Regions from separate parts of the Lonsdalea populi genome, predicted to be linked through region 3. Evidence: predicted binding sites of a transcription regulator. Region 3 holds the regulator's gene; each other region holds the start of a gene.

Region 1 (10,902 bases), 220 kb from region 3:
TGAACTCCATGCTTTCAGCGGTATTTAATACCTTTCCAAACTCCTGCTTCGGTCAGAACAATGGCGTGATCCAACTGACCGGCGTCGCCAGCCGCCATGTCGGTTTCGTCGTTGCGCTAATGCTGATTGTGCTGGGGCTGTTCCCGGCCGTCAGCGGATTAGTTCAGCACATCCCGGAGCCGGTGTTGGGAGGCGCGACCATCGTAATGTTCGGAACGATCGCCGCCTCAGGCGTGCGCATCGTGTCTCGCGAATCGCTAAACCGCCGGGCTATCATGATCATCGCCCTCTCGCTGGCCGTAGGTTTGGGCGTCGCTCAGCAGCCGCTAATCCTGCAATTCGCTCCAGACTGGCTGAAAACCCTACTGTCTTCCGGCATCGCTGCGGGCGGGATCACCGCCATCGTCTTGAATCTGGTGTTCCCGCAAGAGCAAGAAGAAAAAGAATAGGGAGCCGGCTTCCAGATATTTCGTATTTACCGTGCTAATCAGGGTCCCATGATGCAACATCGGACCCTGATTCTTGTCAGGCGTATGATTACCGACTTGAGCGGCTGCAGACATTGCGGCATAACATTTCTATCCTCGACGACAGGCACGGACTGATACGATGAAATTTATCGGGAAACCCCTTATCGCACTGCTGTTACTCATCCTATTAGCTATGGCGGCGCTCTACGTCACGATACAGAGCGGATGGGGAGCCGACTGGGTCGGCAGGTGGGTCAGCCAGCATACCGAATACAGGCTATCGCTCAAACAAGCGTCTCACGACTGGTCGTCGCCCGGCCATATTCAGTTGACGGACGTCACTTTCGGCCGTGAAAACCAACCGCCGACGCTGGTCGCCAAACGGGTATCCCTCGGGCTTAGCGTCCGCCAAATCACCACGCCCTCTCATTTCGCCAGCCTGCGGCTGGAAGGCGGGACGCTCAATCTGAGTCAAACCGGTTACGCTTTGCCTTTTAAAGCTGACGTGTTGCAGCTCAAGGACATGGCGCTACAGCTGCACGACGGCGACTGGCGGCTGAACGGGCAGAAGGTCAACGGCGGCATCACGCCGTGGGAACCGCAGTCCGATCATCTGCTGGGAAACAATGCGCGTTTCCAGTTCAGCGCCCGCTCGCTGACGCTTAATGATATCCCCGCCAGTCAGGTGTTGGTTGAAGGCACATTCGACAATCGGCGCCTGACGCTGAGCAACTTCGGCGCCAATGTCGCCCGGGGGGATCTGACCGGCAGCGCGCAGCGCGCGGATGATGGCAGTTGGCAGATTAATCGACTCAGATTGAGTAACGTGAGGCTGCAAACTGCGCGTTCCCTCTCTGATTTTTGGCGGCCCGCCGCAACGCTGTCCGCCGTCAGCGTTGACCGTTTCGATCTGATAGACGCACGCATCGAAGGGCCGGGCTGGGCCGCCAGCGATCTTGACGCCACACTGCAACACGTCACATTCCGACAGGATAACTGGCAGAGTGAGGACGGCTCGCTCTCGTTCAACGCCACCGATCTTATCAACGGCGACCTGCATCTGATCGACCCGATTATCAATCTGGACCTGTCGGCTCAGGGGATCGCCATCCGCCAGTTCTCGGCCCGTTGGGAGAGAGGGCTGCTGCGGGCCAGCGGCAACTGGCTGCGCGGCGACCACCGGCTGACGCTGGATGAGCTGGTTATCGCGGGAATGGAATACACCCTGCCGGGAGACTGGCGTCAACGCTGGCAGCAGACGCTGCCTTCGTGGCTGGAAGAAGTCTCCGTCAAAAAATTTACCGCCAACCGTAACCTGCTGATCGATATCAACCCGGACTTCCCATTCCAGTTAACCGCACTTGATGGCTATGGCAGCGACCTGATGCTGGCCCGCCAGCATCAGTGGGGAATTTGGCAGGGCTCGCTAAACCTGAACGCCAGCGATGCCACTTTCAATAAAGTGGATATTCGACGCCCGTCGCTGGCGTTGACGGCCGACAACAATCGGATCACTTTTACCGATCTGAGCGCCTTCACGCAGGGTGGTCTGTTGGAAGCAAAAGCGATTATCGATCAGAACACTGCGCGTGAATTTATGCTGGATTTGAACGGCAAATCGACGACATTCGACGCATTGCTTCGCTGGGGCTGGCCGATGCCGACTCGCATGCCATCGGGGAATATCAATTTTCAGTTAAAACTGAAAGGCCAGATGGCGAATGCCGCGCCGCTGAAACCCACCCTAAACGGCGTTTTGCAGGGGACTGACAGCGCTGGGCAACCGGTTTATCAACAGTTGAATCAGGGTATCCTGCAGGAAGGGACGCCGGCGCCCTAAGGCGAATGGGCGATACCAAGAAGGAGGCCGGACTCATCATCCGGCCTTCTGTTATTCGTAGAGAGCCATTCCCAGAACCGTCAATATCTGCGCCTTATATCAGCCACTCGATAACCCCGTGGGCTCCGGAGGAGCATCCGGCGTCGGCGGTAAAACCATGTACACACCTTCAAATAATGCGCCTTTTTGCCCTTCACCGAATAATTCGACGTTCAGATGCACCCTTGCCCGACGGCCGCGAGCCAACTTGTCTAAATCTCCGCTCAGCGACCCAAGGTTCGCCACCGCGATGGGGCGGCCAGTGATTGGCGAGCTGTAACGAATATGCGCATCCGCCAGAACGATGGCGCCGCCCAGTTGACGCTCCCGCAGCAGTAGCCAAATAAGCCCCCAGCCGGTCAAGGTCGCCAGCGAAAACAAGCTGCCGGCGAAGATGGAGTGATGGGGGTTCTGATTGACGGTTTCCGGCATCGTGGTGATGAATTTCTTGCCGGTGTACTGGCTAATTCGTACACCCATCTTTTCACTCAGCGGAATGTGATCGTGCCAGGCTTGCTGTAGCTGACCACACCAGTCTGGGCGATGCAAAATATCATCCAGAGTCGCCACGGGTTTAATCATCAGGAAATGCCGAATTGGCGTCGTCTGCGGCGTCGTGATCTCGCCCTGGTCCACAAATCCCAGTTTGGCAAAAAAGGCCTTCGCCTCTTCGCGGGCGCTACACACCACGCGCTTGGCTCCCTCCTGACGCGCCACCGACTCCAGCGCCATCGCCAGCAAGGTGCCCAACCCTTTACGTCTTACATTAGGGTGGACCGCCAGAAAACGGATAGAGGCTTCGTTGTCAGCGTTGATGTAGAGCCGCCCCACAGCGACCAAACGCCCATGAACGTCGACCACGGTCTGATGATGCGCTAGCGAGTCATAAGCGTCGCGCTCGGATCCTAATGGCTGTTTCAACGGCTTACGCAGCATCTCCCAGCGAAACTGGTAGTAGGCGTCCAGCTCTTTGGCGCTTTCCGGCACTCTCAAGTGATACATAAACGGCCTCAGTTAACCAAGAGAAGCATTGCGGTCTATGCCTGTAACCAGAAGGTCACAGGGCCATCGTTGACCAATTCAACCTGCATATCGGCGGCAAAACGACCGGTTTCAGTGACGATGCCCTGTTCCCGGCATTGACCGACAAAACAGCGATACAATCGTTCGGCTTCGGCAGGCGCCGCCCCTCGAGAAAAACTGGGACGCATCCCCCTTTTTGTGTCGGCCGCCAGCGTAAACTGCGACACCACCAGCAGGCTGCCGCCCGCCTGACGCACATTCAGGTTCATCTTATCCTGCTCATCGCCGAAAATTCGGTACCCGATCACCCGTTCGCATAACCGCACGGCGTTCTTTTGGTCATCGCCCTGCTCAATGCCCAGCAATACAAGCAACCCTGCGTCGATTTTCCCGATGATTTCGTTGTCCACGGTGACGCTGGCTTTAGAGACGCGCTGAATTAACCCAATCATAAAAACGATGCTGCTCCTGTCTGATACCGAATGGAAACTGCCTGACGCTATTCACTCACCGTGGCGGAATAAGAAGAAAAGAAGTCCGTCAGAACCTGACGATCGTTGACCTGAATAGCATGGATGCCCAACGCGGATGCAGCGGTGATATTGTCCGCATTGTCATCGAAAAAGATGGCGTCTTGAGCGCGGTATCCTTCCTGTTGCAACACGTATTCGTAGATGGCCGCCTCGGGTTTACGTATGCCAAGCTCTTGCGACAGATACAAATGGTCGGCCGCCTGTTCTATCTCGGGATAAAGCAAAGACCACTGCTGATGATGCAGGCGGTTGGTGTTCGAGAGCACCACAACACGCTGCCCGTCGCGCCGTAGCTGCTGCATGATATCCAGCACTTCAGGGCGTACCCCGATAAAGATTGATTCCCAGCCTGCGGCAAACTGCTCAAAGCTGAGGGCAATCCCCATTTCGTGGCACAGCTCAGAGGCGAATGCCTCATCATCGATCTCGCCGCGCTCGTGCTGTTCAAACGCGTGCCCCATAACGAAGCGTTCGCTCAGGCTAGCCAGGGGGACACCGCTAAGGTTGCTCCATACTCCCAGCACCCGTTTGAAATCGATATCAATGACGACGTTGCCCAAATCAAAGATATACAACATAGGTCCTCCTGATGAGTGAATAGGTTTTCACTGTAACGGTAAAAGGGAGAACTGAACAGAGAAGATCGGAGGCCGAATACACCGCTTTCAGGTGTGTTCTCGATTCGAGAAATTAGGATAACCGAAGGAAAATAAAAGAAAAAAGCCAGTCAGCTTTCGCTGGCTGGCTTTAGTGAAACAAGACCGTCGTTACAGAAAAGACACTTAGTCTTCTTTGCTTGAGCGACCGGCGCGGCGACGGTCGTTTTCAGTCAGGTGACGTTTACGCAGACGAACAGACGTCGGCGTCACTTCAACCAGTTCGTCGTCATCGATAAACTCCAGAGCCTGCTCCAGCGTCATCTTGACTGGCGGTACCAGCGTCGTGGCTTCATCCGTACCGGAGGCACGCATGTTGGTCAGTTTCTTACCGGTCAGGCAGTTCACCGTCAGATCGTTAGAACGTGAGTGAATACCGATGATTTGGCCTTCATAAACTTCGGCACCGTGACCCAGGAACAACTTACCACGATCCTGCAGACCATACAGAGCAAACGCGACCGCTTTACCCTGACCGTTAGAGATCAGTACGCCGTTCTGACGCTGACCGATATCGCCCGGACGCACATCATCGTAGTGGCTGAACGTGGAGTACAGCAGACCAGTACCAGACGTCATGGTCATGAACTCGGTACGGAAACCGATCAGACCGCGGCTAGGGATAACGTAGTCGAGACGAATACGGCCCTTGCCATCTGGAACCATGTCTTTAACGTCGCCTTTACGCTCGCCCATCGCCTGCATGACGGAGCCCTGATGCTGTTCTTCGATATCCAGCGTCACGTTTTCGAACGGTTCTTGGTTGCGACCATCAATCACGCGGTTGATAACCTTCGGACGTGAAACGGCCATTTCGAAGCCTTCACGACGCATGTTTTCAATCAGAACGGACAGGTGAAGCTCACCACGACCGGATACGCGGAAAGCATCCGCATCTTCAGTCTCTTCAACGCGCAGCGCAACGTTGTGGATCAGTTCTTTGTTCAACCGCTCAAGGATCTGACGCGACGTCACGAACTTACCTTCTTTACCGCAGAAAGGAGACGTGTTGACGCAGAAGAACATGGTCACGGTCGGTTCGTCGACGCTTAGCGCAGGCAGCGCTTCAACGTTCGTCGGATCGCAAATGGTATCGGAAATGTTCAGCTCGCCCAGCCCCGTGATAGCGATAATGTCGCCCGCTTCCGCCAGCGTAGATTCGATACGCTCCAAACCCATGTGGCCCAGGACTTTACCGACTTTACCGTTGCGCGTTTTGCCTTCGCTGTCGATAACAGTCACCTGCTGATTGGGCTTAACAGTGCCACGTTTGATACGGCCGATACCGATAACACCGACGTAGTTGTTGTAGTCCAACTGAGAGATTTGCATCTGCAGCGGGCCGTCACGGTCAACTTTCGGCGCTTCGACGTGTTCGATGATCGCTTCAAACAGCGGCGTCATGTCGCTGGCCATATCGGAGTGATCCAGACCCGCGATACCGTTTAACGCAGAAGCGTAGACGATCGGAAAGTCCAGTTGCTCGTCAGTGGCATCCAGGTTTACGAACAAGTCGAACACCTGATCGACAACCCAGTCAGGGCGTGCGCCCGGGCGGTCGACCTTGTTGATGACCACGATCGGCTTCAGACCATTGGCAAATGCTTTTTTGGTCACGAAACGGGTCTGCGGCATCGGGCCATCCATTGCATCAACGACCAGTAGTACCGAGTCGACCATCGACATAACACGTTCTACCTCACCGCCGAAGTCGGCGTGCCCTGGGGTATCAACGATGTTGATGCGGTAGTCTTTCCAATTGATGGCGGTATTTTTAGCGAGGATGGTGATCCCACGCTCTTTCTCCAAATCGTTGGAGTCCATAACACGTTCGGTGGCTTCACTACGTTCATCAAACGTACCGGACTGTTGTAGCAGCTTGTCGACCAGGGTGGTTTTCCCATGGTCAACGTGCGCAATAATAGCGATGTTACGCAAATTTTCGATCACAGCTTTGCCTCAGGCATTTAGAAATAGCGCGCTATTGTACACGGATTAATCGAGGGACTAAACAGGATCACAAACATCTCTTGCAAACAACCTCACCTCGAGGAGGTTGTGATCCCTTTCACGGTGCAATTGCGCTACAAACACATTGAAGAGCACCAATCTGGTGCTAACAATGCAAAATAAAGCACTATCTTGGTGCGGGTTACTATATTGGTGCAGCCGAAGTCCACTTAGAAAACCACAGAATAGGCTCTCAGGCACAAATACTAAAGTTGGCACAGATTTAGCTATAGTTTACGGACGGTCACAACAACATTCCACAATGATATTCGTTCCACGACGATAAATGATATAACCCGGGAGAACCAAGTATGTCAGTTGAACACGTTTTGACGCTGCTGAAAGAACATGAGGTGAAATTCGTCGACCTTCGTTTCACCGATACTAAAGGTAAAGAGCAGCACGTCACGATCCCTTCCCATCAGGTAGATTCAGATTTCTTCGAAGACGGCAAAATGTTCGATGGTTCTTCTATCGGCGGATGGAAAGGCATCAACGAATCAGACATGGTGTTAATGCCTGACGTCACGACCGCCGTTCTCGACCCGTTCTACGAAGAGTCTACGCTGATCATCCGCTGTGACGTCCTCGAGCCAGGCACCATGCAGGGCTACGACCGCGATCCGCGTTCCATCGCCAAACGCGCAGAGGACTTTCTGAGTTCTTCCGGCATTGCGGATACGGTACTGTTCGGGCCAGAACCCGAGTTCTTCCTATTTGATGACGTTCGTTTCGGCAGCAGTATCTCCGGCTCTCACGTCACCATTGATGATATCGAAGGTGCCTGGAACTCCAGCAAAGAATACGAAGGCGGCAACAAAGGCCACCGTCCATCCGTAAAAGGCGGTTACTTCCCAGTTCCGCCTGTCGACTCTTCTCAGGACATCCGTTCCACCATGTGTCTGACCATGGAGCAGATGGGTCTGGTCGTTGAAGCCCATCACCACGAAGTGGCGACAGCGGGTCAGAATGAAGTGGCAACCCGCTTTAACACCATGACCAAGAAAGCCGACGAAATCCAGATTTACAAATACGTCGTTCACAACGTCGCGCACGCTTTCGGTAAAACGGCGACATTCATGCCGAAACCGATGTTCGGCGATAACGGATCCGGTATGCACTGCCACATGTCTCTGTCCAAAGACGGCGTGAACCTGTTCTCCGGCGATAAATACGGCGGCTTGTCCGAAATGGCGCTGTACTACATCGGCGGCGTGATTAAACATGCGAAAGCCATCAACGCTCTGACCAATCCGGCGACCAACTCGTACAAACGACTAGTTCCAGGCTATGAAGCGCCGGTCATGTTGGCTTACTCCGCGCGTAACCGTTCTGCATCCATCCGAATCCCGGTGGTTGCTAGCCCGAAAGCGCGTCGTATCGAAGTTCGCTTCCCGGATCCGGCAGCCAACCCATACCTGGCTTTCACCGCGCTACTGATGGCTGGCTTAGACGGCATCATCAATAAGATCCATCCTGGCGACGCCATGGATAAGAACCTCTACGATCTGCCGCCGGAAGAAGCGAGCGAAATCCCGACCGTGGCAGGCTCGCTGGAAGAAGCGCTGAATGCGTTGAACGAAGACCGTGAGTTCCTGACCCGCGGCGGCGTGTTCACCGAAGACTCTATCGATGCTTACATCGAACTGCGTCGCGCAGAAAACGACCGCGTACGTATGACTCCGCACCCGGTAGAGTTCGAACTGTATTACAGCGTGTAAGTATTCGCGCAATGACGGCAGGCCCGAATAATAATGGTGTTGAAACTGCCGTCGCTAACAAACGTTCTTGTTTATTTTGTTGCCGTGGAAACTTTTCAGCCCATCTTCGGATGGGCTTTTTTCTCCGCGCAACATCGCACGGTTGCTAAGTCACAGTAATCAATCCAGAATGTAACGCACTAAAATAGTGCAGGAGTCTGCGTTATGGCAACAGGCACGCTGCCCGATGCTGGGCAGATCCTCAATTCTTTAATCAACAGCATCCTACTGCTGGATAAAAATCTGGCGATCCACTATTCCAACCCAGCAGCGCAACAACTTCTGGCTCAGAGCTCGCGAAAACTGTCGGGAACGCCACTGCCTGAACTGCTGGGTTATTTTTCGCTTAATATTGATCTGATGCTGGACAGTCTAAATTCCGGACAGGGATTTACGGACAATGAAGTCACCATCGTGGTCGACGGCCGAGCCCATATTATGTCGCTGACGGCGCAGCGTATTCAAAATGATTTTATTTTGTTGGAAATGGCGCCGATGGATAACCAGCGCAAACTCAGTCAGGAGCAGCTGCAACACGCGCAGCAGCTTGCGGCGAGAGATCTGGTGCGCGGGCTTGCCCATGAAATCAAAAATCCGCTGGGAGGCTTGCGCGGCGCGGCGCAACTGCTGTCCAAAGCGTTGCCGGACCCATCGCTGACGGAATACACCAAAGTCATTATCGAACAGGCGGATCGCCTGCGTAATCTGGTCGATCGCCTATTGGGGCCGCAGCAGCCGGGGCTGCATGTGACGCAAAGCATTCACCAGGTTGCTGAACGGGTTTTCCAGCTGGTTTCATTGGAAAAGGCCGATAACGTCACGCTGGTCAGAGACTACGACCCCAGCCTGCCGGAGCTGATGCACGACCCGGATCAAATTGAACAGGTCCTGTTGAACATCACCCGCAATGCGTTGCAGGCGTTGGGAGAAGAAGGCGGTTCCATCACGATCCGGACTCGCACCGCCTTCCAGCTGACGCTGCACGGCGTCCGTTATCGCCTGGTGGCGCGCATAGATATTGAGGATGACGGCCCGGGCGTTCCGGCCCATTTGCAGGATACCTTGTTTTATCCGATGGTCAGCGGACGCGAAGGCGGTACCGGACTCGGACTGTCGATAGCCCGTAATCTTATCGATCAGCACTCCGGTAAAATTGAATTTAACAGTTGGCCAGGTCACACCGAGTTTTCGGTTTATCTGCCCATTCGCCAGTGAGGTCCATGATGCAACGAGGGATAGTCTGGATTGTCGACGACGATAGCTCCATCCGCTGGGTGCTCGAACGCGCTCTCACCGGAGCCGGCTTAACGTGCGCTACGTTCGATAACGGAAATCAGGCGTTGAATGCGTTATCTACGCAAACGCCTGATGTGCTGCTTTCCGATATCCGTATGCCGGGAATGGACGGCCTGGCCCTGCTTCAGCAGATTAAACAGCGCCACCCCATGCTGCCGGTCATTATCATGACGGCGCATTCCGATCTCGATGCGGCGGTCAGCGCCTATCAGCAGGGCGCCTTCGATTATCTGCCAAAACCTTTTGATATTGATGAAGCGGTCGCGCTGGTGGAACGCGCCATCAGCCACTACATGGAGCAGCAGCAGCCGGTCCGTAATCAGCCTATCAGCGGGCCGACGACGGACATCATCGGGGAAGCGCCCGCGATGCAGGACGTATTCCGGATCATCGGACGCCTTTCGCGCTCTTCCATCAGCGTCTTGATCAACGGGGAGTCCGGTACGGGTAAGGAGCTAGTCGCGCATGCGTTGCATCGCCACAGCCCTCGCGCCAAAGCCCCTTTCATCGCGTTGAACATGGCCGCGATCCCTAAGGATTTGATCGAATCAGAACTGTTCGGCCATGAAAAAGGCGCCTTCACCGGCGCTAATCAGATCCGCCAAGGCCGCTTTGAACAGGCCGATGGCGGCACGCTGTTTCTGGATGAAATTGGCGATATGCCGTTAGATGTGCAGACTCGCCTGCTGCGTGTACTGGCGGACGGACAGTTCTACCGCGTCGGCGGCTACGCGGCGGTCAAAGTCGACGTGCGTATTATTGCCGCGACCCACCAAAATCTGGAACTGCGGGTGCAGGAAGGCAAGTTTCGCGAGGATTTATTCCACCGTCTGAACGTCATCCGCGTACATTTGCCGCCGCTGCGCGAGCGCCGGGAAGATATTCCACGCCTCGCCCGCTACTTCTTGCAAGCGACCGCCAAGGAACTGGGGGTTGAACCGAAGAACCTGCATCCTGAGACCGAAGCGGCGCTGACGCGTTTGCCGTGGCCCGGCAACGTCCGCCAGTTGGAAAATACCTGCCGTTGGTTGACTGTCATGGCCGCGGGTCAGGAGGTACTGATTCAGGATTTGCCGCCAGAGCTGTTTGAAACCACCGCGCCTGACGCCACGGTACACGTCCAACCCGACAGCTGGGCGACCCTGCTGGCGCAATGGGCTGACCGGGCGCTACGTTCCGGTCATCAAAACCTGCTGGCTGAAGCCCAGCCAGAAATGGAGAGAACACTGCTGACGACCGCGCTGCGCCATACGCAGGGGCATAAACAGGAAGCCG
Region 2 (10,902 bases), 1.4 Mb from region 3:
TTCGGGCAAGGTGGGGGTGCTGTCAAACACAAGGAGATAACAGCATGAAAAAATCAGGAATCAAGGCAATGTGCTTCATCGTCGGTCTGACGCTGTCGAGCTTGCCCGCACTTGTTCAGGCCGCGACAAAAGTAGGCACGGAAAAAACGGCTGCCACTTTGCAGCAGGATGCCGCGGGTAAAAAGCTGGAACAGGCCATACCGTCGGCCAGCGATGAAGAAAAAGTGAGTATCAATTCGGCATCGGCGGAAGAGCTAGCCGATATCCTTAATGGCGTGGGGTTGAAAAAAGCGCAGGCGATTGTGAGCTATCGGGAGCAAAACGGTCCTTTCACTCAGGTTGATCAGCTACAAGAAGTTCCGGGGATTGGCGCATCGCTGATTGAACGCAACCAAGCACGTTTGCGACTCTAAGGCTTCGTTCACCAAGGCCGGGCTGTCCAATCGTAACGGGTGTAAATGACTTTTGGTCAGGATGACAACGTGAATGGCATGACGCCCCCAACGCGGCTTTTGCTATCAGGCTAAGGTCACGGCTGGAACAGGTCAGTAAAGAGGGTAAGCCTATCGGCATCGCGCTGGCTATATCGGCTCATGAGCCTGAGTTATGCCGGTAAGCAGATACTGACGGTGGTTAAACGCGAGTGCGTTGGCGAATAACCACCGGTGCTGCAATCAGTGTTCGGAGCCGGTTACTTCAGACCGGTTTTCTTGGCCAGAGACGCCCTGACGTCCTCAGGATTCAGCTGATACTGATCCAATCCTTTTTGGCGCAAATGGCAGGCGGCGCATTGACCGCAGCCGTCGCCTTTGACGCCGTTATAACAGGTCAGCGTATGGTAACGGATCGTCTCCAACTGCTGGTAGTAGTCGGCCAAAGCCCAGGTTTCGGCTTTGTCCAGCCACATCAGCGGCGTAATGAAACGGATATCTTTGGCCAAACCGAGAGCAACCCCTTTGTTGAGGGCTTTGACGAACTCGTCGCGGCAATCGGGATAGCCCGAAAAGTCGGTTTCGCAGACGCCGGTAATCACCGTGTCGGCGCCTACCTGATAGGCATAGATCGCGGCCAACGTGAGGAAAAGGATATTGCGGCCAGGAACGAAGGTACTGGGAAGTCCGTCCGGTTTCTCGTCGAAGTCAGGTACGGGAATGTTGTCCCGCGTCAGGCTGCTGACCGCGAGTTCATTCAGTAGACGAACGTCCAACACTTTATGGGCGCAGGCACCCAGGCGTTGAGCCAGCTCGGCAGCTACGTCGATTTCAGCCCGATGACGCTGTCCATAATCGAATGTCACGCAATGCACGTGGTCGTATTGCTTGAGTGCCTGTATTAGGCAGGTTGTGGAATCCTGTCCACCGCTAAAAACAACTACTGCGCTTCTCATGCTGATTCACCTTAATGAGCAGGGGGGCCTTACATCCAGACTACGGCTTAACATGTTACGAAGCGGGTATGGTAACTTAAAACTTTCTTCGCTTCAGCGCAGTAAATGACATCATGCCGGGCAGGGCGTTAGGCGGCCCTGCTGCCGTTCCGAGGCAAGCTGCCGGCTGTAAGGCGCCAGATTACCGATGTGAGCTGCCACCCATTCGGGGTTGTAATAGGTATCCAGGTAGCGCTCGCCGCTGTCGCATAGCAGCGTCACAATGGCGCCTTGACGCCCTTCGGTTTTCATCTTCTCGGCTAGCTGCAACGTGGTCCAGACATTGGTGCCGGTAGAAGGGCCAACTTTGCGGCCAAGAACATCTTCCAGCCAGAGGAGGGTCGCCACGCTGGCGGCATCAGGCACTTTAATCATGTCGTCTATCACACTGGGAATGAAAGACGGTTCGGCGCGCGGGCGGCCAATACCTTCGATTCTGCTGCTGCAAGCGGCGGTCAACGAACGGTCTTGCTGACGATAGCAATCGTAAAATACGGAGTTTTCGGGGTCGGCGACCACCAGCTTCGAATCCAGTCCTTTATAGCGAATATAACGCCCAAGAGTGGCAGAAGTACCGCCTGTGCCCGCGCTCATCACCAGATAATCAGGAACCGGGAAAGGCTCTCTGGACATCTGACGATAAATGCTGTCGGCGATATTGTTGTTGCCGCGCCAGTCGGTCGCACGTTCAGCGTAGGTGAACTGATCCATATAGTGACCGTTCAGATCGCGGGCCAGCTGCTCTGACGCCGCGTAGATCTGTCCAGACTGTTCGACGAAATGGCAGCGGCCGCCATAAAACGTAATTTGTTCGATTTTGCGTTTTGCTGTGCAGGCGGGCATGACGGCAATGAAAGGCAGGCCCAGCAAGCGAGCGAAGTAAGCCTCGGAGACGGCGGTACTGCCGGAGGAAGCCTCAATGATCGTCGTGCCTTCCTCAATCCAGCCGTTGCTAAGGCCATATAAAAATAGCGAGCGTGCCAGCCGATGTTTCAGGCTCCCGGTGGGATGGGTGCTTTCGTCCTTCAGATAAAAATAGATGCCGGGGTAGGTGGGTAATGTCAGGCGTATAAGGTGCGTGTCGGCGGAACGTTGGAAATCAGCTTCAATCGCGCTGACGGCGTTTTTAACCCAAGTATTGGTCATAAGAGAACGTCCATTGTATCTGAAGGGTGAACTTAGACTACCGGAGTCACGAGGGAAAAATATTGCATAATTTTCTTTATTTGGACTAAATGGTAGAAAATTTTTCTATGGTTATCCCATATGCTAGATAAAATCGATCGCACTTTGCTCTCTCTACTACAACGTGACTGTACGCTCTCGCTACAGACGTTGGCCGATGCCGTCAATCTTACATCCACCCCCTGTTGGAAAAGGCTGAAGCGTTTGGAGGAGTCTGGGTATATCAAGGCGCGTGTCGCCCTGCTGGATAACGAACGGCTGGGGTTGGGCTTAACGGCTTTTGTGCTCCTGAAGACTCAGCAACACAACAGCGACTGGTATCGAGACTTCTGCCATTTCGTTTCCGATATGCCCGAAGTGTTGTCCTTTTATCGCATGGCCGGCGAGTACGATTATCTGATGCAGGTTCGGGTAGAAGATATGAAAAACTATGACAACTTCTACAAGCGTCTCGTCAAAGGTATTCCAGGTTTAGTGGACGTCACGTCCAGCTTTGCGATGGAAGAGATAAAACACACAACGGCATTGCCGATTAGGGTCTAAATTTATCCATCAGGGCAATCATGTATACTAGTGTTCTGCCCGCAATAATAATGATGCTACTAGCTTTGGAATGAAGACCGCGTGAGACTTTTTGCTCAACTAGGATGGTATTTCCGCCGTGAATGGAAGCGTTATCTGGGGGCGGTAATCCTCTTAATCGTCATCGCCATACTGCAATTACTGCCTCCGGCGCTTGTCGGAATTGTCGTCGATGGCGTAACGCAACACGATATGCCGGCCGCTACCGCGATGGGGTGGATCGGGCTCATGGCGCTGTCCGCCGTATTAACTTACGTGCTGAGATATTTCTGGCGCGTTCTGCTGTTTGGCGCGTCCTATCAACTGGCGGTGGAGCTGCGTGGTGATTTTTATCGTCAACTCAGCCGTCAGCATCCTGCCTTTTATCTGCGTCATCGCACCGGAGATTTGATCGCGAGAGCCACCAATGACGTCGACCGAGTAGTCTTTGCCGCCGGTGAAGGCGTGCTGACGTTTGTCGATTCTCTGATGATGGGGTGCGCCGTGCTGGTGGTGATGTGCACACAGCTCAGCTGGCAATTGACGCTGCTGTCTTTGGCGCCAATGCCGATCATGTCCATCATTATCAAGCACTACGGTACGCAGCTGCACCACCGTTTCAAAGCCGCTCAAGCGGCGTTTTCAATGCTGAATAATCAGACGCAGGAAAGCCTGACCAGTATCCGGATGATCAAATCGTTTGGGCTGGAGGATTATCAGTCTCAGCGTTTCGCCGAAGTCGCCGCCGACACGGGTGCCAAAAATATGCGAGTGGCACGCGTGGATGCGCGGTTCGACCCAACAATTTATATTGCTGTTGCATTGTCCAACCTTCTGGCAATTGGTGGCGGCAGTTGGATGGTGATCCATGGGACGATGACGCTGGGCGAATTGACCAGCTTCGTCATGTATTTGGGACTGATGATTTGGCCGATGTTGGCGCTAGCCTGGATGTTAAACATCGTTGAACGTGGCAGTGCCGGCTATAGCCGTATCCGTCAGCTCCTGTCCGAGAAACCGGTGGTGGTTGATGGTGTTCAGCCTCTGCCGGACGAGCCCGGAACGCTGGCGGCAAATATTCAGGCATTTCATTATCCGCAGCACGGTCAGACCGTATTACATAACGTCAGTTTCACGCTGCAACCGGGAAGAATGCTGGGGCTCTGCGGCCCCACGGGTTCCGGAAAAAGTACGTTGATCGCTTTGTTGCTGCGTTCATTCGATGTGGAGGAGGGAAGAATCTCTTACCACGGGCTTCCCCTCGACAGTATTCGTCTGGATGACCTGAGGAGCCGGTTCGCCGTCGTGGGACAAACGCCGTTCCTGTTTGCGGATACGGTAGCAGGCAATATTGCCTTGGGACGACCGGATGCGACCAAAGCGCAAATTGAGGAAGCGGCGCGTCTGGCGAATGTTCACGACGATATTCTGCGTTTGCCGCAGGGGTATGAGACCGAAGTGGGCGAGCGCGGCGTCATGCTCTCCGGCGGTCAGAAGCAGCGGATTGCTATTGCCCGCGCGCTCCTGCTGGAAGCCGAGGTGCTGGTGCTGGATGATGCCTTGTCTGCCGTGGACGGACGCACCGAACACGAAATATTGAACAACCTGCGTGAGTGGGGTGAAAGGCGCACGCTGATCATCAGCGCACACCGGCTTTCCGCCTTGGTCAACGCGGATGAAATCCTCGTGCTGCAACAGGGCCAGGTGGCGCAGCGCGGCAATCATCAGGCGTTGTCACTCGAATCAGGTTGGTATCAGGACATGTATCGTTACCAGCAACTGGAAGCCGCATTGGACGAGCCGACGTCGCTTGAGGAGGTCAAAGGTGAATAATTCACATCCGCTCTGGCCGACGCTGAAACGTCTACTGGCCTACGGCTCACCCTGGCGTAAGCCGCTGGCGGTAGGCGTGGTGATGCTCTGGGTTGCGGCGGCGGCTGAAGTCGCAGGACCCATACTCATCAGTTATTTTATCGACCATCTCGTCTCAAAAGGGCAGTTCCCGCTGATGTTGGCCAGCGGTTTGGCGGCAGTTTACGTGTTGCTGCAACTCCTCGCCGCATCACTGCACTACCTGCAATCGTTGACCTTTAATCGGGTTGCGGTGGGCGTCGTACAGCAATTACGCATCGATGTGATGGACGCCGCGTTACGTCAACCGCTGTCGACGTTCGATACTCAGCCTGTCGGGCAACTGATTTCCCGGGTGACGAACGATACGGAAGTGGTCCGGGATCTCTACGTGATGGTGGTGGCGACGGTGCTGCGCAGCGCGGCGCTCATCAGCGCCATGATGGTGGCGATGTTCAGCCTTGATTGGCGTATGGCGCTCGTTGCGCTGACCATTTTTCCGGCTGTGATGGTGGTGATGGTTATTTACCAGCGCTATAGTACGCCCATCGTGCGCCGTGTGCGTAGTTATCTGGCGGATATCAACGATGGCTTTAACGAAGTCATCAGTGGTATGAGCGTCATTCAGCAATTTCGTCAGCAGGCTCGGTTCGGCAAACGCCTGAGTGAAGTCAGTCAAAAGCACTATTTAGCGCGTATGCAAACGCTGCGTCTGGAAGGCTTTCTGTTACGTCCGCTGCTGAGCCTGTTTTCCGCGTTGGTGATGTGCGGGCTTCTGTTGCAGTTCGGCTTTAGCTCGGTCGGCTCGGTAGGTGTTGGCGTGTTATATGCCTTCATTAACTATCTTGGACGGCTCAACGAACCCTTGATTGAGCTGACGACTCAGCAGTCGATGCTGCAGCAAGCCGTCGTGGCCGGAGAGCGTATTTTCGCGCTGATGGATGGCACGCGTCAGGATTATGGCGACGATTTACGTCCCCTAGCCAGCGGGCGCATTGATATCGGCGATGTAACTTTCTCTTACCGCAGCGGCAAGCCGGTATTACGTAACATCAATCTGCACATCCCTGATAAGGGATTTGTCGCGCTGGTGGGGCATACCGGCAGCGGCAAGAGCACGCTGGCGAATCTGCTTATGGGGTATTACACCCCCGATATTGGCGTCATTCGGCTGGATCAGCGTCCGCTGCCGACGTTGTCTCACACCGTGCTGCGCAGCAATGTGGCAATGGTTCAGCAGGATCCGGTGGTCCTCGCGGACTCGGTCTATGCAAACGTCACGTTGGGTCGAGATATCGATGAAGAGAACGTGTGGCACGTGCTGAAAATGGTGCAACTGGCTGAGCTGGTCAGGGATATGCCTGAGGGGATTCATAGCCGAATCGGCGAGCAGGGTAATAACCTTTCCGTGGGGCAAAAACAGCTGCTTGCGCTGGCCCGCGTACTGGTGAATTCGCCTAAAGTGCTCATTCTTGATGAGGCGACCGCTAATATCGATTCTGGAACCGAACAAGCTATCCAGAAGGCGCTACGGTTGATTAGAGTTCAAACCACGCTGGTGGTCATCGCCCACCGCTTATCCACCATCGTCGAGGCGGACAATATTCTGGTGCTTAACCACGGAGAAATTGCTGAGCAGGGAACACATATGCAATTGCTGGCTCAGCAAGGACGTTATTATCAGATGTATCAGCTACAGCTGGCAGGACAAGCCCTTGCAGAGGCTAAACGCTACGACACTGACACTGCGGAGATGTCTTTCTAGACTCCCTCTAAACCGCGTCTGATTGTTGGTACGCACCATAACTTGGCAGAGATTCTCCTGCCAAAAGGTGGCATGCACCGGAATTAGGCGTCACGCACAAAAATGGTGCGCTGGTTGTGTGCGCTTTCATTCCTGATCGTCCATACTTTATTCAAACGCGATTTCCGCGATGCGCGCATTCATCACCTTTCACCGCTTTTCCAACGTCGAATCATTTATGGCACATCAATTGCTTTCAATGATGGCGTAGAGACATTGGATAGTGACGGCACAGGCCTGAACTTAACGGGTTAAGGGGGATGAGAATGAAACTGGTGACTGTGGTAATTAAACCATTCAAGTTGGAAGACGTGCGAGAAGCCCTGTCTTCTATTGGTATTCAAGGTCTTACCGTCACAGAGGTGAAGGGGTTCGGACGCCAAAAGGGCCATGCGGAATTGTACCGCGGCGCGGAATACAGTGTGAACTTCTTGCCTAAAGTGAAAATAGATATCGCTATCGCTGACGATCAGCTCGATGAAGTGATTGATGTGATCAGCAAAGCCGCCTACACCGGCAAGATTGGCGACGGTAAGATCTTTGTCGCCGAATTACAGCGCGTCATTCGCATCCGTACCGGCGAAACAGATGAAGCTGCACTATAACAACTACCTGATTTAGCCTTATAAATAGGGATGAATGAAAATGAAAAAACTATCCTTCTTGTCTGGTCTGGGTACCGCAGCTATGCTCCCAGCATGCGCCATGGCAGACACTGCAGCACCAGTGATTGATAAAGCCGATAATGCTTTCATGATGATTTGTACTGCTTTGGTGCTTTTTATGACCATTCCGGGTATTGCGCTGTTCTACGGCGGTTTGATTCGTTCTAAAAACGTCCTGTCCGTACTGTCCCAGGTTATTGTCGCCTTCGCGCTGGTTTGTCTGCTATGGGTCACCTATGGCTACAGCGTTGCGTTCAGCTCTGGCAACGCCTTTTTCGGCGGTCTAAGCAACTTTATGCTGAATGGCATCGATATTAATTCTCAGAGCGGTACGTTCTACCAGTACATCCACGTCGCCTTCCAAGGCTCCTTCGCGTGCATCACCGTTGCTCTCGTAATTGGTGCTCTGGCGGAGCGTATTCGTTTCTCCGCCGCGCTGATTTTTGTGGTCCTGTGGCTAACATTGTCCTACCTGCCAATGACTCACATGGTATGGGGTGGCGGCTATTTGGCTGCTGACGGCGCCCTAGACTTTGCAGGTGGCACTGTAGTGCATATCAACGCCGCAGTTGCGGGGCTGGTTGGCGCGATCTTGCTGGGTAAACGCGTTGGCTTCGGCAAAGAAGCATTCAAACCTCATAATCTGCCGATGGTGTGCATCGGTACCGCTATCCTGTATATCGGTTGGTTCGGCTTCAACGCCGGTTCTGCCAGTTCTGCCAACAATATCGCCGGTCTGGCATTTTTGACAACGGTGATCGCTACTGCGGCCGCGATTCTGGCTTGGGTGGTTGGTGAATGGGTTCTGCGTGGCAAGCCTTCTCTGCTGGGCGCATGCTCCGGTTGTATCGCAGGTTTGGTTGCGATTACGCCTGCAGCGGGCACGGTCGGCGTAGGCGGTGCGATGGTCATTGGTTTCGCGGGCGGCTTTGCTGGTCTGTGGGGTGTGACAGTGTTAAAACGTTGGCTGCGTGTTGACGATCCGTGCGACGTTTTCGGCATTCACGGCGTCTGCGGTATCGTCGGCTGCATTCTGACGGGCGTCTTCACCTCGTCTTCCTTGGGCGGCGTAGGTTACGCAGAGGGTGTCACCATGGCCCGTCAGGTCTGGGTACAGCTGTTTAGCGTGATCGTTTCTATCGTATGGTCTGGCGTAGCCGCATTCATTGCCTTCAAAGTCGCTGATATGGCCGTTGGTCTGCGCGTACCGGAAGAGCAAGAACGTGAAGGGCTGGATGTTAACAGCCACGGCGAAAACGCATACAACCAATAATCAGTATCTGGAGGCGTGTATCGCACGCACGCCTCGACTGCCACAAAAAACCACCCGTCGGTTACTGCGGGTGGTTTTTTGTGGAAAGTCATGAGGTAGAGCGGTTATGCGTTGCGTCGCCGAATGACGCCCTCTTGCATGCTGGAGGCAATAAGCACGCCGTCTCGAGTGTAGAACTGGCCTCGGACTAACCCTCTGGCACCGGAGGCCGATGGGCTGTCGACCGCATAAAGCAGCCAGTCATCCATACGGAATGGTCGATGGAACCACATTGAGTGATCGATAGTGGCGACTTGCATACCGGGCTCGAGAAAACCGACGCCGTGGGGTTGGAGTGCAGTCAGCAGGCAATTGCAGTCGGAGGTATATCCCAAAAGGTACTGGTGAACACGCTCATCGTCAGTCAGTTTACCGTTAGCGCGACACCAGACGTGGCGGATAGGCGGTTCAACTTCCCCTTTTAGCGGGTTATGGAATTTTACCGGTCGCATTTCGATAGGGTGTTCTTTAGTGAACGTCGCTTTCAATTGAGGCGGCAGCAAATGAGCCAGACTCTGGGCTATATCTTGCTCCGAAGGCAAGCTTTCAGGCATAGGCACCTGTGGCATCACGCTCTGGTGTTCAAAACCCGACTCTGGCTGCTGGAATGAGGCGGTCATATGAAAAATAGGACGGCCATTCTGAATTGCATCTACACGAAGCGTGCTGAAGCTCTTACCTTCGCGCAGGGTAGTAACCTGATAGATAATGGGCTTATGACTTTCTCCCGGCAAAAGAAAGTAGCAGTGGAAAGAGTGTACGCTGCGTTGCTTGGATACTGTCTGTTTCGCCGCCGAAAGCGCCTGACCGACAACCTGGCCGCCAAAGACTTGTCGCAACCCTAAATCCTGACTTTGACCACGAAATAAACCTTCCTCGATTTTTTCTAGATTCAGCAAATCGAGAAGCTGTTGTAGTGCCTGACTCATCATTATCAGCCTTGTCAGTAATACGCCATGTTGCGGGTCCTTGTAGCGATAACCACATGACCCCACTTTTTTGTTTTTGGTTCTTTCTGTCATCCCTTATGAAAATATCAAGATATTGAACCATAATTAAAACGCCGAGTGGTTCTTGCTACTTAGCGGTCATCGGTTTTCGCCGAAGGCCAGATAAATGATAAAGGGAGACTTACCAAATGAAATTATGGCATATCTTGGGCGGTATCATGGTATCGATCGGCTTGGTTGGGTGTGCAGATAAAAGTGATAGTGGTGTAGCTCCGGATGTCAGAGGCCCTATCCCGGCGAGTGGCAGCTATCTGCCCGGTATTGCGCAGCCTTCCGTGACCGGTACGGTGAATATTCGACAAAAAATCGCACTGCCAGCGGATGCTGTGTTAACGGTGACCGTTTCAGATGCCTCATTAGCTGACGCACCTTCGAAAATCATTGCCCAGCGGGTGACATTGACTCACGGAAAACAGTCGCCTTTCAACTTCGTTCTGCCTTATAACCCGAACGATATCCAACCTAACGCACGAGTGCTTTTGAGCGCTGCAGTCGCCATCAACCACCGTGTCACACTGATTACAGAAAGCGTTGTTCCTGTTATCAATAATGGCGTTCGTTCCGCCGAATTGACCTTGGTTCCGGTGGAGTCTGTTCCTGTGCCGGCTAACCCGTCAGTACCGTTAGCGGCCGGAACGGATGTCCACAGCGGAGCTACGGTGCCGCCCCTTGGCGGTACTACCGTGTCACCGATCCAGTAATCAACGGCGGGCGAGCAAATTTACTCGGTTGGTCGCCAACGAAATAGGTCGAGATCAATTTTGCCTGCCAAATTAAATCTTATTCCTTCCGTCACCAGCGCTTTTTTTTGGCGCTGGTGACTAGGTCCCGCCAACGATAGCTCGCCTTTTCGATTGACCACCCGGTGCCAGGGGAGCGTTGTTCCTTCAGGCAGATTACGCAATACTGCGCCGACTTGACGAGCAGCCCGCGGCGAACCGGCCAAGTGCGCAATATCCCCGTAGGTTGCGACTTGACCAAAGGGGATCGCCGCAATGATATGAAAAACGCGTTGTCGAAAGTTATCTTCGTGGGGCGACATAGCGTATGGATATCCTGTTTGCCATGAGACTGATAAATAGCGCATG
Region 3 (10,902 bases):
CTTATCGGCAACGCAGGACGTTTTGAATGTCACACTTTGAGCTACCCTCCCATTTCGATTTCCAGCGCGCAGGGAAACAGGTTTTATCCATTGAGCGCGAAACGCTGGCTCAATTGGATCAGTATATTGACGACAACTTCACCCGCGTCTGCGAGATGATTTTCCGCTGCTCGGGCAAAGTCGTTGTGATGGGCATGGGGAAATCCGGTCATATCGGCCGCAAGATCGCCGCGACCTTCGCCAGTACCGGCACGCCGTCCTTCTTCGTGCATCCCGGCGAGGCCAGTCACGGCGATCTGGGGATGATTACCGCGCAGGATATCGTCATCGCCATTTCCAACTCCGGCGAATCCCATGAGATTCTGGCGTTGATCCCCGTGCTTAAACGCCTGCACGTCCCGCTGATCTGCATGACCGGCAATCCGGAAAGCACCATGGGAAAAACCGCCGACCACCATCTCTGCATTCATGTTTCTCAGGAAGCCTGCCCGCTGGGTCTGGCGCCCACTTCCAGCACAACTGCTACGCTGGTAATGGGCGACGCCATTGCGGTGGCGCTACTGCAGGCACGGGGATTTACCGCGGAAGATTTCGCCCTGTCCCATCCGGGCGGAGCGCTGGGTCGCAAACTGTTACTGCGGGTGAACGATATCATGCACACCGGCGATGAAATCCCCAGCGTGCCCCGCGATGCCTCACTGCGCGACGCGTTGTTGGAGATCACCCGCAAGAACCTGGGAATGACCGCCATCTGCGCCCCCGACGGCACCATCGAAGGGATTTTTACCGATGGCGACCTGCGCCGGATTTTCGATATGAATATCGACCTGAACAGCGCGCGCATCGTCGACGTCATGACGGGCGGAGGTATCCGCGTCACGTCGCAAATGCTGGCCGTGGATGCGCTGAACCTGATGCAGTCGCGTCATGTGACGGCGCTGATGGTCGCCAAAGACAATCGCCTGGTCGGCGTCGTGCATATGCACGACATGCTGCGGGCAGGTGTGGTTTAATCCAGCCACAGCGTCACCTAGCATTGACCCAATGACTTCAACCCGGCTGCAAACTAAGGACAAGCGCGACATGAGGAAAACCCCGCCGAACACCGAGACCTGCTACGGCCCCGTCGCCGACGCGGTGATGAGCAAGGCCCGAAATATCCGTCTGCTCATCTGCGATGTGGACGGCGTGCTGTCCGACGGTCTGATCTACATGGGCAATCAGGGCGAAGAGCTGAAGACGTTCAACGTCCGTGACGGCTACGGTATCCGCTGCCTGCTGACATCCGACATCGATGTCGCCATTATTACCGGCCGTTCAGCCAAGCTTCTGGAAGACCGCTGCAGGACCCTGGGGATTTCTCACCTTTATCAGGGACAGTCTGATAAGCTTTTGGCCTTCCGCGAACTGTTGGATAAACTGGCGCTTGAGGCCCATCAGGTCGCCTATATCGGCGACGATTTGATTGACTGGCCGGTCATGGCGGAAGTGGGACTGAGCGTCGCCGTGGCGGATGCCCATCCGCTGCTGTTGCCCCGCTCGGATTATGTGACGCTCACCGCTGGCGGGCGCGGCGCAGTACGCGAGATTTGCGACCTGATTTTGCAGGCGCAGGACAAGCTGGAGTTCGCTAAAGGGTTGTCGATATGAATAAAACAAAGCGCTGGCTGACCGCCCTGCTGGTACTGATCGCGCTGGTGCTGCTCGGCTTGAATCTGACCGCGACCAACGATGACGCGACGCCCGCGATGTCGGAAAGCAATGCGCCGACCTATACCACTCAGCAAAACCTCACCGTAGTGTATGACCCAACGGGAAAGCTGACCTACAAGCTGGTGACTGAAAAAGCCGAATATTACGAAAATGACCAATTGACCTGGTTCACTCAGCCGGTAGCTACCATGTACAACGAATTAGGCGTCGCCACCTGGTCAGTCCGCTCGGATCGGGCCAAACTGACTAAGGATCGCATGCTGTATCTGTACGGCCATGTCGAGATGAACAGCCTGACGACAGATTCCCAGTTGGAGCGGGTCAAAACAGATAATGCTCAGGTGAACCTGATCACCCAGGATGTCTCATCCGATGATGAAGTCACGCTTTACGGTGCCAGCTTTACTTCCAATGGTTTGAAAATGCGTGGAAATCTGCGCAACAAGACAGCAGAGTTGATCGAAAAGGTAAAAACCTACTATGAAATTCCAAAAAATCAATAAAGCACTGCGCCACGCGCTGATCGCCAGCTCGCTGTTTTCCGCCAGCATGCCGGCATTGGCGCTGACCGGCGATACCGATCAGCCGATTCACATCGACTCCGACCAGCAGTCTTTGGATATGCAGGGCAACATCGTCACGTTTACCGGCAATGTCATCGTCACGCAGGGATCGATCAAGGTTCAGGCGGACAAAGTCGTCGTCACCCGTCCGCAGGGCCAGCAAGGTCGCGAAGTGATCGAAGGCTTCGGGAATCCGGCGACGTTCTACCAAATGCAGGACAACGGAAAGCCCGTCAAAGGCCACTCGCAGAAAATGCGCTACGAGCTGGATAAGGACAACGTGATTCTGACGGGCAACGCCTATCTGGAACAGCTGGACAGCAACGTCAAAGGAGATCGCATCACCTATCTGGTCAAACAGCAGCAGATGCAAGCATTCAGCGATAAAGGCAAGCGTGTGACAACGGTTCTGGTTCCGTCCCAGTTGCAGGATAAGAACGGCCAAAGCACGGCACCGGCCAAGTCCCCCAAACCGCAACAGCGAGCGACGCAATAACTCATGGCTACATTAATCGCAGAAAATCTGGCTAAGGCATACAAAGGCCGCAAGGTCGTGGAAAACGTCAGCCTGAAGGTCAACTCCGGAGAAATCGTCGGCCTGCTGGGTCCGAACGGCGCAGGCAAGACCACGACGTTCTACATGGTCGTCGGCATCGTCCAGCGCGATGAAGGCCGTATCATTATCGACGGCGACGATATCAGTCTGCTGCCGCTGCATGACCGCGCGCGCCGCGGCATCGGCTACCTTCCTCAGGAAGCCTCGATTTTCCGGCGGTTGAGCGTCTACGATAACCTGATGGCCGTGCTGCAAATCCGTAAGGATCTGACGCAGGAACAGCAGGCGGACCGCGCCAATGAGCTGATGGAAGAGTTTCATATTGCTCATTTACGCGATAGTCTGGGACAATCCCTCTCCGGTGGGGAGCGTCGTCGGGTTGAAATCGCCCGAGCGCTAGCAGCCAATCCCAAGTTCATTCTTCTGGATGAACCTTTCGCCGGGGTGGACCCAATTTCGGTGATAGATATCAAGAAAATTATTGAACACCTTCGCGACAGCGGTCTGGGTGTCCTCATCACCGACCATAACGTCCGCGAAACGCTGGACGTCTGTGAACGTGCCTATATCGTCAGCCAGGGCCATCTTATCGCTCACGGTTCACCGGCGGACATATTGGCCGACGAACAGGTCAAACGCGTCTATCTGGGCGAAGGCTTCCGACTCTGACGTCATACTTTTATTCGTATTATCCACGGGAAGTTAGCGCTATTTATGAAGCAAGGTTTGCAACTCAGGCTTAGCCAGCAACTGGCAATGACGCCACAGCTACAGCAGGCAATCCGTCTGTTACAGCTGTCCACGCTTGAACTCCAGCAAGAAATTCAACAGGCGCTGGAAAGCAACCCCTTGCTGGAACAAACCGACCCCCACGAGGAGGTCGAGACGCAAGAAAGCAGCAGCAGTGAAGCGCTGGATACCCGGGAAGCACTGGAGCAGAAAGAGATGCCCGATGAGCTGCCGCTGGACGCCGCCTGGGATGAAATCTACACGGCGGGCACGCCCTCCGGCACCAGTACCGACTACCGCGATGATGAGCTGCCGGTCTATCAGGGCGAAACCACTCAGACGCTGCAAGATTATCTGATGTGGCAGGTTGAGCTGACGCCGTTCTCCGACACCGATGCCGCCATCGCGACCTCCATCGTCGACGCCGTCGATCCCACCGGTTACCTCACCGTCTCTCTAGAAGAAATCCGCGACGGCGTCGGTAACGAAGAGCTGACGATGGAAGAAGTGGAAGCGGTCCTGAAACGGGTCCAACGCTTCGATCCCGTGGGCGTCGCTTCGCGCGATCTGCGCGAGTGTCTGCTGGTTCAGCTGTCGCAGTTCGACAATAAAACGCCGCGCTGGGAAGAAGCCAAGCTGATCGTCAGCGACTATCTGGACCTGCTGGCGAACCACGACTTCCGCACGCTCATTCGCGCCAGCCGTCTGAAAGAAGACGTGCTGAAAGAAGCTCTGGCGCTGATTCAGTCCCTCGACCCGCGTCCGGGACAGTCCATCAACACCGGCGAGTCGGAATACGTGATTCCCGACGTCCTGGTGCGTAAAGTTCAGGATCGCTGGTCCGTCGAACTCAATACCGACAGCGTACCGCGGCTGCAAATCAACCAGCAGTATGCCGCGCTGGGCAACAGCACGCGCAGCGACAGCGACGGTCAGTTCATCCGCAGCCACCTGCAGGAAGCCCGCTGGCTCATCAAAAGTCTGGAGAGCCGCAACGACACGCTGCTGAAGGTGACACGCTGCATCGTTGAACAGCAGCAGGCCTTCTTCGACCACGGCGAAGAATACATGAAGCCCATGGTGCTGGCGGATATCGCCCAGGCGGTGGAAATGCACGAATCCACCATTTCCCGCGTCACGACGCAGAAGTTCCTGCACAGCCCGCGCGGCATCTTCGAACTGAAATATTTTTTCTCCAGCCACGTCAATACCGACAGCGGCGGAGAGGCGTCGTCCACCGCCATCCGGGCATTAGTCAAAAAATTAATCGCTGCGGAAAATCCCGCCAAACCGCTGAGCGACAGCAAGCTGACCACCCTGCTTTCCGATCAGGGAATCATCGTGGCCCGGCGCACCGTTGCCAAATATCGCGAGTCTTTATCCATCCCACCGTCCAACCAGCGTAAACAGCTGGTTTGACCTTAACTGAGAAGGAAGACGCCATGCAGCTCAACATTACCGGACACCATGTTGAAATTACCGATGCCCTGCGCGATTTTTTAACCACCAAATTCGCGAAGCTGGAGCAGTATTTCGATCGCATCAATCAGGTGTACGTGGTGCTGAAAGTGGAGAAGATCCAGCAAATCGCTGAAGCCACGATCCACGTCAACGGCGGTGAGCTGCATGCCACATCAGAAGCGGACGATATGTATGCCGCCATCGATCTTCTCATCGACAAACTGGCGCGACAGTTAAACAAACATAAGGATAAACTGAAGCAGCACTGATTTTTCCTCCGCCTCCGGCGCAAGGCCCGGAACGGCCCGCTCCGTAAGGACAGCCGTTTCGGCCGCTGGAGGCCCTTGTGTTGCCAGGTGAGTATAAAATGAGTAACGATTCCATTATGCAACTCAGCGCCGTACTTCGACAGGAGTGCACCCGCAATGCCGTGAGCTGCCAGAGTAAAAAACGCGCTCTGGAAATCATCAGTGAACTGGCTGCGGCGCAGCTCAATCTGCCCTCACAGATTGTCTTCGACGCCGTTCTAACGCGGGAACGTATGGGCAGCACCGGTATTGGCAACGGTATTGCCATTCCTCACGGCAAGCTCGAGAACGATGACTCGCTAAGCGCCGTGGGCGTCTTTATCCATCTGGATCAACCCGTCGCTTTTGACGCCATCGATAACCAGCCGGTGGACCTGCTGTTTGCCTTGCTGGTTCCCGCCGAACAATGTAAAACCCATTTGAATACGCTGGCGCTGGTCGCCAGACAGCTGTCGGATAAGGCGCTGTGCCGCCGTTTACGGAGTGCGCAGAGCGATGAAGAGCTGTATCAGATCATGACCGAATCGGACAGCGCCGAACAGCCCTGATATAAGGGGAAAGCGCATCCAGACAAAGATTATGACCGTACCGGACGCCGTGTGTTAACGCCTGCGTCCGGTAAACATTCCGGCGAAGGCCGGATGACTAACATAAGCTAACGGTGGCAGCGAGACCTTTATCCTTCCGCTGCCTGAGGGAGTCGTCAGATGGTGCTGATGATTGTCAGTGGTCGTTCAGGCTCGGGCAAATCCGTGGCCTTGCGCGCGCTGGAAGACATGGGTTTCTACTGCGTAGATAACCTGCCTGTAATTCTGCTGCCGGATCTGGCCAATGCCCTGGCGGCGCGGAATATCTCGGCGGCGGTCAGCATTGACGTGCGCAACATGCCGGAAACGCCGGAAGTGCTGGAACAAGCGCTGACCCGACTGCCGAGCAGTTTCTCGCCGCAGCTGCTGTTCCTGGACGCCGACCGCAATACGCTGATCCGCCGCTATAGCGACACCCGTCGCCTGCATCCGCTATCCAGCCGGAACCTGTCGCTGGAAAACGCCATCGACGAAGAGAACAATCTGCTGGAACCGCTGCGCTCCCGTGCCGATTTGATCATCGACACCTCCGAGATGTCGGTGCATGAACTGGCCGAGATGCTGCGCGCCCGCCTGTTGGGCAAGCGGGAACGCGAGCTGACGATGGTGTTCGAATCGTTCGGCTACAAGCACGGCATCCCTATCGACGCCGACTACGTGTTCGACGTCCGCTTTCTGCCAAACCCGCACTGGGATCCGAAACTACGCCCCATGACCGGGCTGGATAAACCCGTCGCGGCGTTTTTGGATCGCCACACCGAAGTGCACAACTTCATTTATCAAACGCGCAGCTACCTCGAACTGTGGTTGCCGATGTTGGAAACCAACAATCGCAGCTACCTGACCGTCGCCATTGGTTGCACCGGCGGCAAACACCGCTCGGTCTATGTCGCCGAGCAGTTGGCTGATTACTTCCGCTCCAGAGGCAAAAACGTGCAGCTGCGCCACCGGACGCTGGAAAAACGTAAATCATGACAGCAAGACATACCGTTGAAGTCAAAAACCGCCTGGGTATGCACGCCCGCCCGGCGATGAAGCTGTTCGAACTGGTTCAAAATTTCGATGCTGAAGTCATTCTGCGTAATGAAAGCGGCATTCAGGCCGAGGCCAGCAGCGTTATCGCCATGCTGATGTTGGATTCCGCCCAAGGCCGCCACATCGAAATTGAAGCGACCGGTCCGGATGAAAACGAAGCGCTTGCGGCGGTCGTTATGCTATTTGACGCCGGTTTTGACGAAGAATAACCGTTCCCATGCCCGCCTTTCTGCGCCATCGGCGCATGCCATCCCTCTTTCGTCTCCCTACTCTGCTGGCAAGTATCAACGCCGAATAGCCGAAGGCTATTCGGCTATTTAGGATGAAGAATAAATACCGCTTTATAAAATCATTGTTCAATTATATATTTCACTTTTTATTTTGAATAAAAAATAAAGGCAAATATAGTATTACCTGCAACCATTCATTTCATCGTTATCCAAGAATATTTCTCAGTTCCAAAAACTAATTTCTCCGCTAAACAATGAATTATTCTTTTTATTGTTTAGCTCTGGCAGGGATTTGTACTATTTAAATTTCAATACCAATGCCGTTTTCTTGTTTAAGTTCAGAAAGATATACAAAACCATGCAAAATATAAAACCTGAGAATAGGTTTTGTCATTAACGAGAGAATTAATAATAATGATCGCCGAGGTTTGAATTAACCCAAATAAAACCAGTGAGTTTATAAATTCCGTTTTCTAAGAGGCTTCCCGACTTTTTAACGCGGGGTAAAGCTGGCTAGAATAATAACATAATGAAGAGGATATTATTATGTCTGTAAGCAAACCAATGAATGCCAAAAGCAGCACGCCGGATATACGCCGTGGCGCACTGAGGCAATTACTGAATAAAAAGAAATCAATTCGTGTTATGGAGGCTCATAGCCCATTATCCGCGCTGCTTATCGAAGAAGCAGTACATAGGGAAGGTGAGGACGAAATTAAATTCGACGCATTTTGGTCCAGTTCACTAACTGATTCTACATTACGGGGTCAGCCGGATACTGAATTATTGGATTACCACCGCCGTTTTACTGCAATTTCAGATATCTTTCATGTGACCTCCAACCCTTTAATTTTCGACGGTGATACGGGAGGTCAGATAGAGCATTTATCCCACCATGTGCGTCAGGCTGAAAACCTGGGCGTTTCCGCCATCATCATCGAGGACAAAACCGGTCTGAAGAAGAACTCGTTATTCGGCAATGACGTTAAACAGACCCAGGCGAGCGTTGAAGATTTCTGTGCAAAGCTGACGTCTGCCAAGCGGGCTCAAGTGACGCCTGAATTCATGCTTATCGCCCGCATTGAAAGCCTGATTCTGGAGGCGGGAATGGAGGATGCAATCAACCGGGCCTTACGCTATGTAGAAGCCGGCGCCGACGGCATTATGATTCACAGCCGTTGCCAGACACCGGATGAGATTCTGGAATTCGCCAAAATATTCCGCAGCTATTATCCAGAAATACCCTTGGTTTGCGTCCCAACAAGTTATAACAAAATAACATTCCAGCAACTTACCGATTACGGTTTTAATATTATTATTTATGCTAATCACATGTTGCGGGCTTCTTATCCGGCGATGAAGAATATTCTTCCTGAAATTCTAAAACATGGGCGAACAAAAGAAATAGAAAGTCAATGCTTATCTATTAAGGAGATTCTGAATTTAATCCCCGGAACGAAATAATTATTCACCCACCAATATATTTTATTATTAACTACTTGGCCTTAAAAAGGAATTAATTATGATTAGTCCTGAGGTTTTTTTGAGCCTTTTACGGCAAATGGGTATTCGTTTTTTTAGCGGAGTTCCTGATTCTTTATTAAAAGAGTTATGTTTGGCCGTTAATGGAAATAAGGAATACATTCATCAATTGGCAAGTAATGAAGGAACAGCCGTAGGTATGGCTATTGGTTATCACCTTGCGACCAATTCGATACCTGCTGTTTATTTGCAGAACTCCGGTCTTGGAAATATCGTCAATCCGATCTGTTCTTTGGCATCGAAGGATGTTTTCGGGATTCCGTTACTGCTCATTATCGGCTGGCGCGGTGAAATTAAAGATGATGGAACGCAACTGCATGACGAGCCGCAGCACGTCATGCAGGGCCGGGTCACATTAGCGCAACTGGATGTTCTGGATATCCCATATCAAATATTGGAAGGCGATCAAAACGTCGATTTCCCTTCCATTATTCGACTTCTGGAACTGGCGCACCAGGAGAAGAGACCTGTTGCTCTCGTCGTGCGTAAGAATACCTTTTCCGCCTGCACGCTGCCAAAAGCACCGTTGGAGACAACGGCCACGCTACTGCGCGAAGAGGCCGTCGCACACTGCCTGTCGGTCTTGCCGGCCGAAGTGCCGATCGTCAGCACGACCGGCATGTTGTCCCGCGAACTTTACGAACTGCGGGAACAGAGAGGCGAAAGCCATGAACGTGATTTTCTGACCGTGGGCGGCATGGGCCTCGCCAGCCAGATAGCGCTGGGCATCAGCGAGGGCCAGCCGGGTAAGAAAGTGGTTTGTCTGGACGGCGACGGCGCCATGCTGATGCAGTTAGGCGGACTGACCAATAGCGCGCTGTCTGCCAATTTGATCCACATCGTCATCAACAACGGTGCCCATGATTCGGTCGGGGGCCAACCCACGGCGGCATCGCGACTCCCCCTCTCCCCCCTCGCCAGCGCCAGCGGATATAGCAGAGTCACGTCAGTCGATAGCCAGGATGCTCTGCAATCTGCTCTCCGTCGGGCGCTGTCTATGGAAGGGAGCCAATTTATTGAAGTCAGGTGTCGCGTGGGTCATCGGGACAACCTGGGACGGCCTGCGACGACGCCCTCCCAAAACCGCACCAGCTTCATGCGGTTTCTGTCGCAGCCGGCTCATTCGCACTGATAACCCCCCCCCTCACCTTTTTTATGAAGCGGTGACGGAGTAAGGATGCTCAATATGATCAAACACGTTTCCCTGGTCGGAATCGGCGTTCTCGGAAAGGCTATCGCACTCAGACTGCGCCAATGCCAATACGACATCAGCCTTTACAACCGAACGGCAAGCAAAGCCGAAGCGCTCGCCGGCGATGGCATCAATGCGGTGAGTTCCGTTAGCCAATTATTTACGCGTCAACACCCAATCATCCTGATTTGCCTGACCGACGCGCAGGCTATTCACGAGCTTTTCTGTACGACGGAAATTGAGCGGAAACTGCAGGACTATCAGCCCGTTATCGTCAACGTGAGTACGATAGGTCCCCAGGACAGTCGACAAGTGGGCGACTTCTTCCTGCAGCACGGCGCGCACTATCTGGAAGCGCCCGTCTCGGGCGGTCCAGAAGGCGCACGCACCGGCAAACTGGCCTGTTGGACCGGCCCGATCCCGGCGGCGTTCAGCGAAGCGCTCACCGGGTTGCTCTCCAGCCTTTGCGGCGACTACGCCGTTATGGAAAGCAACTGCGCCGCGCAAACCATGAAAGTCATCAATAACTACTGCGAAGCTGTTCATTTGCTGGTGGCGGCGGAGTCTCTCTTGCTGGCGGAGAAATCCGGCATCAGTCCAGAAGCGTTAGAGAAAGCGCTGCCTCTGGGCCGAGGCCGCTCCACCTACATGGGAGTCATGCTGAATCGTTATCTGCATCCCAGCGATAAAATTTCTGTTCCATTGGCCATCCGAATCAAAGATTTGGAACTCGCCAATACCCTGTTTCACCAGTGTGCAGTCCACAGCGCCTTTTTCGAACATGCTCAGCATATCTACCTGAATACGGCGGCAGAACTCTCGCCGCCGCAGGACCAGACCCGATGCTTTGATTACCTGTCAAAACAAACACCACAGACCAAGACGGAGATGTAAATGGAGTCAAGTAAAAAAAAGAGAGCTTATTGGATGTCTGTGCTTTCCCACAGTAATTCTGAAATGCTCGATTCGTTCTTACAACCGCTCGA

What was found. Region 3 encodes sigma-54, which starts transcription at its own class of promoters, with help from an activator protein. Its sites were predicted from a motif close to GTTGGCACANNTTTCGCTNT; they were not measured.
Region 1: a site for sigma-54 is predicted at 6,783-6,802, ahead of glnA (glutamate--ammonia ligase). Genes of this name have one in related genera too.
Region 2: a site for sigma-54 is predicted at 7,005-7,024, ahead of glnK (P-II family nitrogen regulator). Genes of this name have one in related genera too.

Annotation. Positions count from the first base shown of each region.
Region 1 covers NZ_CP065534.1:3,748,306-3,759,207, forward strand. Annotated here, with positions in the region: gene I6N93_RS16635 (nucleobase:cation symporter-2 family protein) at 1-449, shown strand, start outside; gene I6N93_RS16640 (AsmA family protein) at 610-2,310, shown strand; gene fabY (fatty acid biosynthesis protein FabY) at 2,410-3,351, opposite strand; gene dtd (D-aminoacyl-tRNA deacylase) at 3,387-3,824, opposite strand; gene yihX (glucose-1-phosphatase) at 3,872-4,483, opposite strand; gene typA (ribosome-dependent GTPase TypA) at 4,688-6,511, opposite strand; gene glnA (glutamate--ammonia ligase) at 6,883-8,292, shown strand; gene glnL (nitrogen regulation protein NR(II)) at 8,497-9,546, shown strand; gene glnG (nitrogen regulation protein NR(I)) at 9,555-10,902, shown strand, end outside.
Region 2 covers NZ_CP065534.1:1,080,389-1,091,290, forward strand. Annotated here, with positions in the region: gene I6N93_RS04805 (ComEA family DNA-binding protein) at 45-413, shown strand; gene queC (7-cyano-7-deazaguanine synthase QueC) at 692-1,387, opposite strand; gene I6N93_RS04815 (PLP-dependent cysteine synthase family protein) at 1,499-2,572, opposite strand; gene I6N93_RS04820 (Lrp/AsnC family transcriptional regulator) at 2,693-3,154, shown strand; gene I6N93_RS04825 (SmdA family multidrug ABC transporter permease/ATP-binding protein) at 3,236-5,005, shown strand; gene I6N93_RS04830 (SmdB family multidrug efflux ABC transporter permease/ATP-binding protein) at 4,998-6,788, shown strand; gene glnK (P-II family nitrogen regulator) at 7,094-7,432, shown strand; gene amtB (ammonium transporter AmtB) at 7,473-8,765, shown strand; gene tesB (acyl-CoA thioesterase II) at 8,870-9,733, opposite strand; gene I6N93_RS04850 (YbaY family lipoprotein) at 9,943-10,515, shown strand; gene I6N93_RS04855 (MGMT family protein) at 10,536-10,856, opposite strand.
Region 3 covers NZ_CP065534.1:3,526,888-3,537,789, forward strand. Annotated here, with positions in the region: gene kdsD (arabinose-5-phosphate isomerase KdsD) at 27-1,013, shown strand; gene kdsC (3-deoxy-manno-octulosonate-8-phosphatase KdsC) at 1,084-1,650, shown strand; gene lptC (LPS export ABC transporter periplasmic protein LptC) at 1,647-2,216, shown strand; gene lptA (lipopolysaccharide ABC transporter substrate-binding protein LptA) at 2,194-2,772, shown strand; gene lptB (LPS export ABC transporter ATP-binding protein) at 2,776-3,501, shown strand; gene rpoN (RNA polymerase factor sigma-54) at 3,547-4,980, shown strand; gene hpf (ribosome hibernation promoting factor) at 5,004-5,291, shown strand; gene ptsN (PTS IIA-like nitrogen regulatory protein PtsN) at 5,390-5,878, shown strand; gene rapZ (RNase adapter RapZ) at 6,038-6,892, shown strand; gene npr (PTS phosphocarrier protein NPr) at 6,889-7,161, shown strand; gene aepX (phosphoenolpyruvate mutase) at 7,729-8,646, shown strand; gene aepY (phosphonopyruvate decarboxylase) at 8,705-9,856, shown strand; gene I6N93_RS15660 (NAD(P)-dependent oxidoreductase) at 9,911-10,810, shown strand; gene phnG (phosphonate C-P lyase system protein PhnG) at 10,811-10,902, shown strand, end outside.